Regions from separate parts of the Streptomyces sp. NPDC058697 genome, predicted to be linked through region 2. Evidence: riboswitches for the same ligand, from Rfam matches in the RefSeq annotation. Region 2 holds a riboswitch; the other holds the start of a gene.
The links. Region 2 has a riboswitch for S-adenosylmethionine ahead of ACFWXQ_RS03765 (glutathione S-transferase C-terminal domain-containing protein). Riboswitches for the same ligand answer to the same signal wherever they lie in the genome.
Positions count from the first base shown of each region.

Region 1: it holds a riboswitch for S-adenosylmethionine, as region 2 does, so the genes downstream of both, ACFWXQ_RS41700 (aminotransferase class V-fold PLP-dependent enzyme) here and ACFWXQ_RS03765 (glutathione S-transferase C-terminal domain-containing protein) in region 2, are expected to answer to the same signal.

Region 1 covers NZ_JBHXSU010000032.1:26,926-31,810, reverse strand. The annotation lists gene trpD (anthranilate phosphoribosyltransferase) at 1-960, shown strand, start outside; SAM riboswitch class IV at 1,183-1,299, shown strand; gene ACFWXQ_RS41700 (aminotransferase class V-fold PLP-dependent enzyme) at 1,463-2,845, shown strand; gene ACFWXQ_RS41695 (glycerate kinase) at 2,921-4,123, opposite strand; gene ACFWXQ_RS41690 (SLC13 family permease) at 4,201-4,885, opposite strand, start outside.
Region 2 covers NZ_JBHXSU010000001.1:881,201-886,085, reverse strand. The annotation lists gene ACFWXQ_RS03770 (tetratricopeptide repeat protein) at 1-1,254, opposite strand, end outside; gene ACFWXQ_RS03765 (glutathione S-transferase C-terminal domain-containing protein) at 1,389-2,084, opposite strand; SAM riboswitch class IV at 2,294-2,439, opposite strand; gene ACFWXQ_RS03760 (putative leader peptide) at 2,719-2,841, shown strand; gene ACFWXQ_RS03755 (LLM class flavin-dependent oxidoreductase) at 2,917-4,182, shown strand; gene ACFWXQ_RS03750 (NtaA/DmoA family FMN-dependent monooxygenase) at 4,205-4,885, shown strand, end outside.

The sequences.
Region 1 (4,885 bases), on a different contig from region 2:
GCCTGGGCGATGGACCTGATCATGCGGGGCGAGGCGACCGACGCGCAGATCGCCGGGTTCGTGGTGGCGCTGCGGGCCAAGGGCGAGACCGTCGAGGAGATCGTCGGATTCGTCCAGGCGATGTACGAGCACGCGAACGTGATCGAGGTGCCGGGGGACACCGTCGACATCGTCGGTACGGGCGGCGACGGGGCGAAGACCGTCAACATCTCCACCATGTCGGCGATCGTCATCGCCGGGACGGGTGCCAAGGTCGTCAAGCACGGCAACCGGGCTGCCTCCTCGGCCTCCGGGGCGTCCGACGTGCTGGAGAAGCTCGGGGTCAACCTGGAGCTGCCGACACACCGGGTGGCGCAGGTCGCCGAGACGGCCGGGATCACCTTCTGCTTCGCGGCGAAGTTCCACCCCGCGATGCGCCACGCGGGCGCCGCGCGCGGGCAGTTGGGGATCCGTACGGTCTTCAACGCGCTCGGACCGCTGACCAATCCGGCGAAGGTGAAGGCGCAGGCCGTCGGGTGTGCCGATCCCCGGATGGCGCCGATCATGGCCGGGGTGTTCGCCGAGCGCGGCAACTCCTCGCTCGTCTTCCGCGGTGACGACGGGCTGGACGAGCTGACGACGACGGCCACCTCACGGGTGTGGGTCGTGCGGGACGGGAAGGTGCGCGAGGAGTCGTTCGATCCGCGTGACGTGGGGATCGAGCTGGTGCCCGTGGAGGCGTTGCGGGGGGCCGACGCCTCGTACAACGCGGATGTGGCCCGACGGCTGCTGAACGGGGAGACCGGGCCTGTGCGGGACGCTGTGCTGCTGAACTCGGCGGCGGCGCTCGTCGCTCTGTCGCCGGGGGACGGGCCGCTCGCGGACCAGCTCCGGGCGGGGATGGTGAAGGCGGCGGCCGCGATCGACTCCGGGGCGGCGAAGGCCACGCTGGAGCGGTGGGTGGCGGCGACGAACGCGTAGCGGCTGCGGGTGGGTTGTGGCTGGTCGCGCAGTTCCCCGCGCCCCTTTTCAGGGGCGCGGGGAACTGCGCAGTCTTTTGGGGGTTCGGGGGCGGAGCCCCTGAGTAAGTGACGGGAATGGGTAGGGGCGGCGGGGGCGAGAAAAGGCCCCGTCGCTCCCCGGCCGTCCCGGTATTCGGACGTCGGGGTTGCGGTCGGATCATCGTGTGGCAAGATGCAGGCAGGTCATGAGCGACAGTCATCAGGCCCCGGCCGACTGTCCGGCAACCCTCCGTCCGTGGCGGGGTGCCCCGGGTGAAGACCAGGCCGTAGGCAGTGAGGTCTACGGCAAGCGCGGACCCCTCGTATCGCCAGGGGTCCTGGTCGTCCGAGGGAGCCTTCTGTGAGCAAGCGAATGCGATAGGGCGTAGAGCCCCGCCTCCGCACACCCCTTTTCACCCTTCACCCACGCTTGAGCTCCACCCGCTCGCGTGGTGTTCCCGCCTGCCTCACAGGAGTTCGCCATGTCTGTTTCCACCGCTGCCTCCACTGCCGCCGACCAGGCCGTCTGCCGTGACACCTCCGCGTCGCTGCCTGTGCTGGGCCGGGACGTCACGGTCCCGCTCGTCACCGGCGGCGAGGTCACCTACGCCGCGCTCGACTACGCCGCCAGCGCCCCGGCCCTGCAGCGGGTGTGGGACGACGTGGCCGCGTACGCCCCGTACTACGGGAGCGTGCACCGCGGGGCCGGGTACCTCTCCCAGCTGTCCACCGACCTGTTCGAGAACGCCCGCAGGACCGTCGAGGAGTTCCTCGACTGCCGCGACGGCGACCAGGTCGTCTTCACCCGGTCCACCACCGACTCGCTCAACCTCCTCGCCGCCGCGCTCCCCGCCGACTGCCAGGTCTTCGTCTTCGAGACCGAGCACCACGCGTCCCTGCTCCCGTGGCGGGACGCCCGCGTCACCTACCTCAACGCCCCGCGCACCCCGGACGAGGCCGTCGCCACGCTGGAGCGTGCGCTCGCCGAGCGGGACCCCCGCGGGCCGGCGCTCGTGTGCGTCACGGGCGCGTCGAACGTCACCGGCGAGCTGTGGCCCGTACGGGAACTGGCCGCCGCCGCCCACGAGCACGGCGCCCGGATCGTGCTCGACGCCGCCCAGCTCGCGCCCCACCACCCCGTGTCCGTACGGGAGTTGGACGTCGACTGGGTCGCCTTCTCCGGGCACAAGCTGTACGCGCCCTTCGGGTCGGGTGTCCTCGCCGGACGCGCCGACTGGCTGACCGAGGCCGAGCCGTACCTCGCGGGCGGAGGTGCCTCGCGGAAGGTCTCACGGCGGGTGGACGGCGGCGTCGACGTCGAGTGGCACGAGAGCGCCGCACGGCACGAGGCCGGGTCGCCCAACGTCATCGGCGCCTACTCCATCGCCTCCGCCTGCAAGGCCCTCACCGAGGCCGGCTTCGACACGCTGGTCGCCCGGGAGCAGCACCTCATCGACACCGTCAGGGCCGGGCTCGCCGAGGTGCCCGAGGTGCGCGTCCTCTCGCTCTTCGGCGACGACGCGCCCCGCGTCGGTGTCATCTCCTTCGTCGTCGAGGGCTGGAACAGCTCGCACTTCGCCGCCGCGCTCTCCGCCGAGTACGGCATCGGAGTGCGGGACGGTCTGTTCTGCGCGCACCCGCTCGTACGCACCCTCCTCGGCAGTGACCCGCAGAGCCAGGGCGAGTGCGGTGCCCCCGAGGCGGCGCCCGGCGAGAAGTCCCTGAACGCCATTCGGGTCAGCTTCGGGGCCGGCACCCCGGACGAGCACGTCGAGCGGTTCGTCCGGGCCGTCAAGGAACTCGTGAGCGACGGCGCGAAGTGGAACTACCGCACAGTGGAAGGGCGTTGCGTCCCGGCTGTGTGACCGGCTGTGTGACCGGCTGTGTGACCGGCTGTGTGACCGGCGGGTGGCTGCGCGAAGGTTCGCGCCCCGCCGCCCTCACACGCCCGCCGCTCGTGGCAGTCCCGCCCCCAGCAGGATCATCCGCAGGGCTCGCTCGGTCGCGTCGGTGAGGAGTTCGGAGGCTCGTACGAGGGCCTCGGCGAGGGCCATCGGGGCGGGCAGGATGCCGGTGAAGGCGTCCACGCCCGGGACCGTGTGGGCGCCCTCGCCGAGGGTGCCCGCCAGGGCGAGGACCGGGCGTCCGTTCAGCTTGGCGCGGCGGGCCACCTCGGCCGGGACCTTGCCGCGCGGTGTCTGGTGGTCCAGGGCACCCTCGGCGGTGAGGACCAGGTCGGCGCGGGCGAGGCGGGCGTCCAGGTCGAGATGGTCGAGGAGCACCTCGAAGCGGGGGAGGAGGCGGGCGCCGAGAGCGGCGAGCCCCGCGCCCAGGCCGCCGGAGGCACCCGTACCGGGGCCGCCGTACAGGTCGCAGGTGACCGGGAGGTCCCGGGTGAGGACGTACGCCCAGTTCTCCAGGCCCGCGGACAGCTCCTCGACCTGCGCGGGGGTCGCGCCCTTCTGCGGACCGAAGACCCGGGCGACGCCGCGCTCACCGCAGAGCACGTTGTACGGGTTGCAGGCGACCAGCAGTTCCGTATGGGCCAGGCGGGGGTCGAGGCCCTTCGGGTCGATGTGGTGCAGGCGGGTCAACTCCCGGCCGCCTTGGGAGAGTTCGAAGCCGTCCTCGTCGAGCAGGCGGGCGCCGAGCGCCTGCAGGGCCCCGGCGCCCCCGTCCGACGTACCCGAGTCGCCGCAGCCGACGAGGATGCGGCGTACGCCCGTGTCGAGGGCGGCGCGGATCAGCTCGCCGACGCCGTACGTGGTGGTGGCGCCCGGATCGCGCAGGCCATGCGGGACGAGGGAGAGGCCGGCCACCGCCGCCATCTCCACGACGGCCGTGTCGGCGGAGCCGAGGTCGGATCCGGTGCCTGTGCCCGTGCCGGATCCGGAGCCGAGCAGTGCGAAGTGGGTGCCCACGGGCTCGCCGAGCGGGCCGGTTGCGGGCAGGGCGACCAGTCGGCCGCCGGTCGCCGAGGCCAGAGCCCGGGCCGTCCCCTCGCCGCCGTCCACCAGGGGGATCAGGTCGACCTCGGCGTCCGGTACGACACGGCGTACGCCCGCCGCGATGGCGTCGGCGGCGGCCTGGGCGGACAGGGACTCCTTGAAGCCACTGGGGGCGACGGCGAAACGGGTCAGCATGAGAGGGCTCCTTGAGGACTTCACGGCTTGCGGGGCGTGCGGGCGTGCGGGTCTACGGGCCTACGGGCTTGGCGGCTTCAGGGCTTCAGGACCGGTACGCCGAGCAGCGGCCACACGGTGAGGGCGAAGAGCAGGACGAGCGCGGCCGTCAGCGGGGCCAGGACCGCGGACAGGCGCAGCAGGTCGCGCGGGGTGTACGTCGGTGTGCCGGGTATCTCGGCGAAGAGCGTGACCGGTTTGGCCGAGGCCGGGAGCGTGTGGCAGAAGCCCGCCGCGGCCGTGGACGCCAGCGCGGCGGCGACCGGGTTGACCCCCGTACCCACCGCCGCCGCGACCACCAGCGGCACGAGGACGGACGAGCGGGCGGAGCGGGACTGGAGGACCAGATGCGCGGCCGTGCTCACCGCGACGACGAGCGCGAGGAACAGCCACGGGGCCACGTCCCCCGGCAGCCCGGACACCAGCCATCCCGCCGCTCCCGAGTCCGCGAGCGCGACCCCCATCGCCATCGTCGCGGCCATGAAGAGGAGCAGCGACCAGGGAACGGTCTTCAGTGCGTCCTTCAGGCCCACGGTCCCGAGGGCGGGCGAGGCCGCGACGACCGCGCCGATCAGGGCGACGACCGCGGGGGACACCTGGTGGAGGGGCTCGCTGCACCACAGCGCGACCACCGTGGCGAGCAGCAGCGCGCACCGCGACTCGGCGGGCGACCAGGTGCCGGTGACCGGCTGCTCGCTGTGCTGCTGGATGTCATCGGCCGTG
Region 2 (4,885 bases):
GGAAAGGGCGTTGTCCAGGACCACCAGCATGCGCCGGTCGGCCAGTTCGGTCCGGAACCGGCTCGCGCGGTCGTCGACGTCGAGCGGGACCGCGTCACCGGGGACCCCGAGAACGGTGAGGAACCGAGTGAGGGCGTCGCCGGGAGGCATGGGGCGCTCCGGGTCGTAGCCGCGCAGGTTGACGTAGAGCTGGCCGTCGGGGAACCGGTGCCGCGTGCGGTGCGCCCAGTGCACGGCCAGTGCGGTCTTCCCCACTCCGGCCGTGCCGGAGACGACCGAGACGGCCCCGGCCGTCGGGCTGTCCGCCGCAGCGGCCAACAGTCGGTCCAGTGCGGACAGTTCGGGGTCACGGCCCGCGAAATCGGGTACGTCGGCCGGGAGTTGCGCGGGTAATCGGTGCGCCGAGGGCGGGTACGGGGGTACGTGGGCGGGCACCTGCGCGGCCAACTCGGCGGCACCTGCCGTGTCATGGCCGCCGCCGGGAGCGGAAGGCCGGGGGCGGCGGCGCAGCAGGGCGGCATACGCCTCGGCCAGCGCGGGGCCGGGGTCGACGCCGAGCTCGTCGGCCAGCCGACGGCGGCTCCGCCGGTAGACGGCGACCGCCTGGTCACGTCGCCCGACGGCCTCGTACGCCCGGATGAGCCGGGCCTGGGCGTCCTCGTCCAGCGGCTGCGCGACCGCGGCCTCCTCCAGGACGGGCAGCGCGTCGGCGCTCCGGCCCGCCGCGATCATGGCCTCGCCGTACTGGGCGACCGCACCACGATGTTCCTCCGCCAGCGCGACGACCATCGGGTGCGCGGAGAGGAAGGGCAGGTCCGCGAGGGGCGGTTGCTGCCACAGCCCGAGCGCCTCGGTCAGCAGCGCGGCGGCCCGCTCCTGGCCGCCGCCCCGGCCGTCCCGTCGTACGGTCACCGCCCCGGCGACCAGGGCCCTGAAGCGCAGCAGATCGATGGCGCCGTGCGGGACCCGCAGCGCGTAGCCGTCGCCGAGCCGGGGGAGCACCGCGCTCCGGGCGCGTGGTGGCCGGTCCGGTTCCAGCAGGTGGCGCAGGTGCTTGATGTGGGTCTGGACGACGTTCGACGCGGTCGCCGGCGGGCGCTCGCCCCACAGCGCGTCCGCGATCCCGAAGAACGGCAGTTGCTGTCCACGGGACACGGCGAGCAGGGCGAGTACCGCGCGGCGCTGGGGCGAACCGAGGTCGAGACGGGTGCCGTCCCGCCAGGCGCAGACCGGCCCGAGTACCTGAATGCGCATGCGTCCCCCGCCCGCCGTTTTACAACTCCCTCACTATTCCCTTTCTCTATCTCCCTCATCGGCATATCCGGAAGGGGTATTCCGGCCCACTGCCGCGCAGTTGTCACACCTGGCCGTGTGCCTGCGCTCAGCGGTCAGCGCTCGTCGACGGAGAGGTCCGGGTGATCGCCGAGGCGTCGTACGTACTCCTCGATGTGGCGGTACGCGGCGAGGGTGCCGGCCGCGTTGAAGTGGTCGAGGTGGGTGAGCGTCACCCAGAGGTCCCTGTCCGCGGTGCTGAGCTCATCGCCCAACACATAGGGGTGGCGGGCGAGTTGCCGGTCGAGCCGGTCCAGGGCGGACTCGCACGCTCCGTCGGCGAGCAGGCCGGCGAGGTCGCGGAGGATGTCGGGCGCGTGGTTGCTGACGACGCGTCCGCTCCAGCGGTCGCACAGCGCGGGTGCGGTGAGCGGGCCGTCGTAGTGGTGCCAGGTCGCCTCGTAGGCGCCGCGCAGCGATGCGAAGGCGTCCGGCGTCTCGGCGGGGAGCTTCAGGACCGTGGTGGTGAGCGAGCCCTTGAGGCCGAGCAGGTCGAGGACGACCGCCACACGCCCCGAGTAGGGACAGGCCTCGGACAGATACAGCTGATAGCGGTGCGGCGCCGGGTAGAAGCCGCCGGCGAGACCGACACCGATACGGCCGCGGAAGCGGTGCGGACGGGCGGCCGGACCGGGGACGGACGTACCGACGGCGGCCGCGCCGCGGCCGGACGAGTGGGCGGTGGCCGCACGGGAGGCCGTCGTCGTGAAGGTGTCAGGGCTGCTGGAACCGCGGGAAACTGTCTCGGGCATGACTCTCCAGGGGGACGCGGGGGCCCTGGCCGCCTCGTGGGCGCCAGTGGCGGAACGGAGTGACTGCGCTGCCGTACAGGTCCGGATCGGTCGGACGCGTAGCGGATCAGTAAGCGCTGGAGACACGCGACAAATCGATGTGCAGGCGCCTCGTCAAGCCGTTCCTGGACAATTCCCACCGGTCCTGCCGTCGGGGCTCGCGAGACGCGAGACCACGCTTGCCCCGCCGCTCCGGCGGAACCCGGTCGTCACCCGGGGCACCCCGTCGCGGTGGAAGGGTTGCCTGCCAGCGGGCCGGGGCCGATGACCGCACGAACGGGGAGTCCCCGCACGACGGGCGCTGGCAATCGTGACCGTCTCCGTCAGTGTTGATGCGCTCAGCGTGACCGTCAAGACGGCGTCTCAACAGCTGGGCAGCCGGCCGCCGGAGCCGCCGGACCGGCTTCGTCCCCTGTGATCCCCTGTGATCCCCTGTGATGAGGAGCCCTCAACAAAGATCTCCCTGTGGCAGGAAGAAAAGGCACAGCCGTACTGTTGTGCCCGTTGACGAGGAGGCGGTGCCCGATCGAGGGCCCGCGAACGCGAGGTCGGCCGGACGTCCGTCCGCCGGGCCGGAAGGGCGGAGGTGACGCAGGTGCGAGCGCGAACCGTGTCCCGCCGCAACGTCCCGAAGGCCGCCCCGCTCCATCGCGTACGCCTCTACTCCCGGCCGCACATCGACCTGCTGCGCGTAGCCGGCGCGCTCTGTTGCTCCTGACCTGTATCCCCCGCGGCCGCGCCCTCCGGTGAGGGCCGGCTTTCTCGTACGGTCGATCAGGAAGGCACACGTCCCGTGTCCTCAGCACCTTCTGCCCTGCCCTCTTCAGCGCAGCTGCACCTCGCCGTGGCGCTCGACGGCGCCGGCTGGCACCCCGCCGCCTGGCGCGAACCGGTGGCCCGGCCCCGGGAACTGTTCACCGCCGGGTACTGGGCCGGCCTCGTCGCCGAGGCCGAGCGCGGTCTCCTCGACTTCGTGACCTTCGAGGACGGCCTGGGCCTGCAGTCCTCGCACTTCATCGAGCCGGACGGACGGACCGACCAGGTCCGCGGCCGGCTCGACGCCGTGCTCATCGCCGCGCGCATTGCACCGTTGACCCGCCACATAGGTCTGGTGCCGACCGTGGTGGCCACGCACACGGAGCCGTTCCACATCTCCAAGGCCATCGCCACCCTCGACTATGTGAGCTCCGGCCGGGCGGGCCTGCGGGTGCAGTTGACGGCACGACAGAACGAGGCCGCGCACTTCGGCCGCCGTACGCTGCCCCGACTGGACGCCTACGACAGCCCGGCCACGCAGGACGTGGTGACCGAACTCTTCGACGAGACGGCCGACTACGTCGAGGTCGTGCGCAGGCTCTGGGACAGCTGGGAGGACGACGCCGAGATCCGGGACGTGGCCACCGGCCGCTTCGTCGACCGCGACAAGCTCCACTACATCGACTTCGAGGGCCCGCACTTCAGCGTCAAGGGCCCCTCCATCACCCCGCGCCCGCCCCAGGGCCAGCCCGTCGTCAGCGCCCTCGCGCACCAGAGTGTCCCGTACCGGCTGGTGGCCCGCGCCGCCGACATCGGCTACGTCACCCCGCACGACACCGACCAGGCCCGCGCGATCGTCGCCGAGATCCGCGCCGAACAGGCCCTCGCCGGCCGCGCCGGCCAACCCCTGCACGTCTTCGGCGACTTGGTGGTTCTCCTCGACGAGGATCCGTCCGTCGCGGCCGCCCGCAAGGACCGTCTCGACGCCCTCGCGGGAGCGCCGTTCACCAGCGATGCCCGCGTGTTCACCGGCACGCCCGCCCAACTCGCCGACCTGCTCCAGGAGTTGTGGTCGGCCGGGCTGAGCGGATTCCGGCTGCGCCCCGCAGTCCTCGGCCACGACCTGCCGGCCATCACCCGGGGCCTGGTCCCCGAACTCCAGCGCCGGGGCGCCTTCCGTCGCGCCTACGAGGCCGACACCCTGCGCGGACTGCTCGGACTCGCCCGCCCGGCCAACCGCTACGCCGCCAACGCCACTGGCGCTGCCGCCGACGCCACCGCCGCTGCCAACGCCACCGCCTGAGCCGGACGGAGACCGCAGGACCATGAGCAAGCCGCTGAAGCAGATCCACCTGGCCGCCCACTTCCCCGGCGTCAACAACACCACGGTGTGGAGCGACCCGGAGGCCGGCAGCCACATCGAGTTCAGCTCCTTCGCGCACTTCGCACGGACCGCCGAACGCGCCAAGTTCGACTTCCTGTTCCTCGCCGAAGGGCTGCGACTGCGCGAACAGGGCGGAAGGATCTACGACTTGGACGTCGTCGGCCGCCCCGACACCTTCACCGTCCTCACCGCGCTAGCCGCCGTCACCCAGCATCTCGGCCTGACCGGCACCATCAACTCCACCTTCAACGAGCCCTACGAGGTGGCCCGCCAGTTCGCCAGCCTCGACCACCTCTCGGACGGGCGCGCCGCCTGGAACGTCGTCACCTCCTGGGACGCCTTCACCGGCGAGAACTTCCGCCGCGGCGGCTTCCTCCCGCAGAACGAGCGCTACTCCCGGGCCAAGGAGTTCCTGGCCACCGCGAACGAACTCTTCGACTCCTGGCACGGCGACGAGATCGTCGCAGACCAGGACACCGGCACCTTCCTGCGCGATGCGAAGGCCGGCGCCTTCGTCCACCAGGGCCAACACTTCGACATCGAGGGGCAGTTCAACGTGCCGCGCTCCCCGCAGGGCCGCCCGGTGATCTTCCAGGCCGGCGACTCCGAGGAGGGCCGCGAG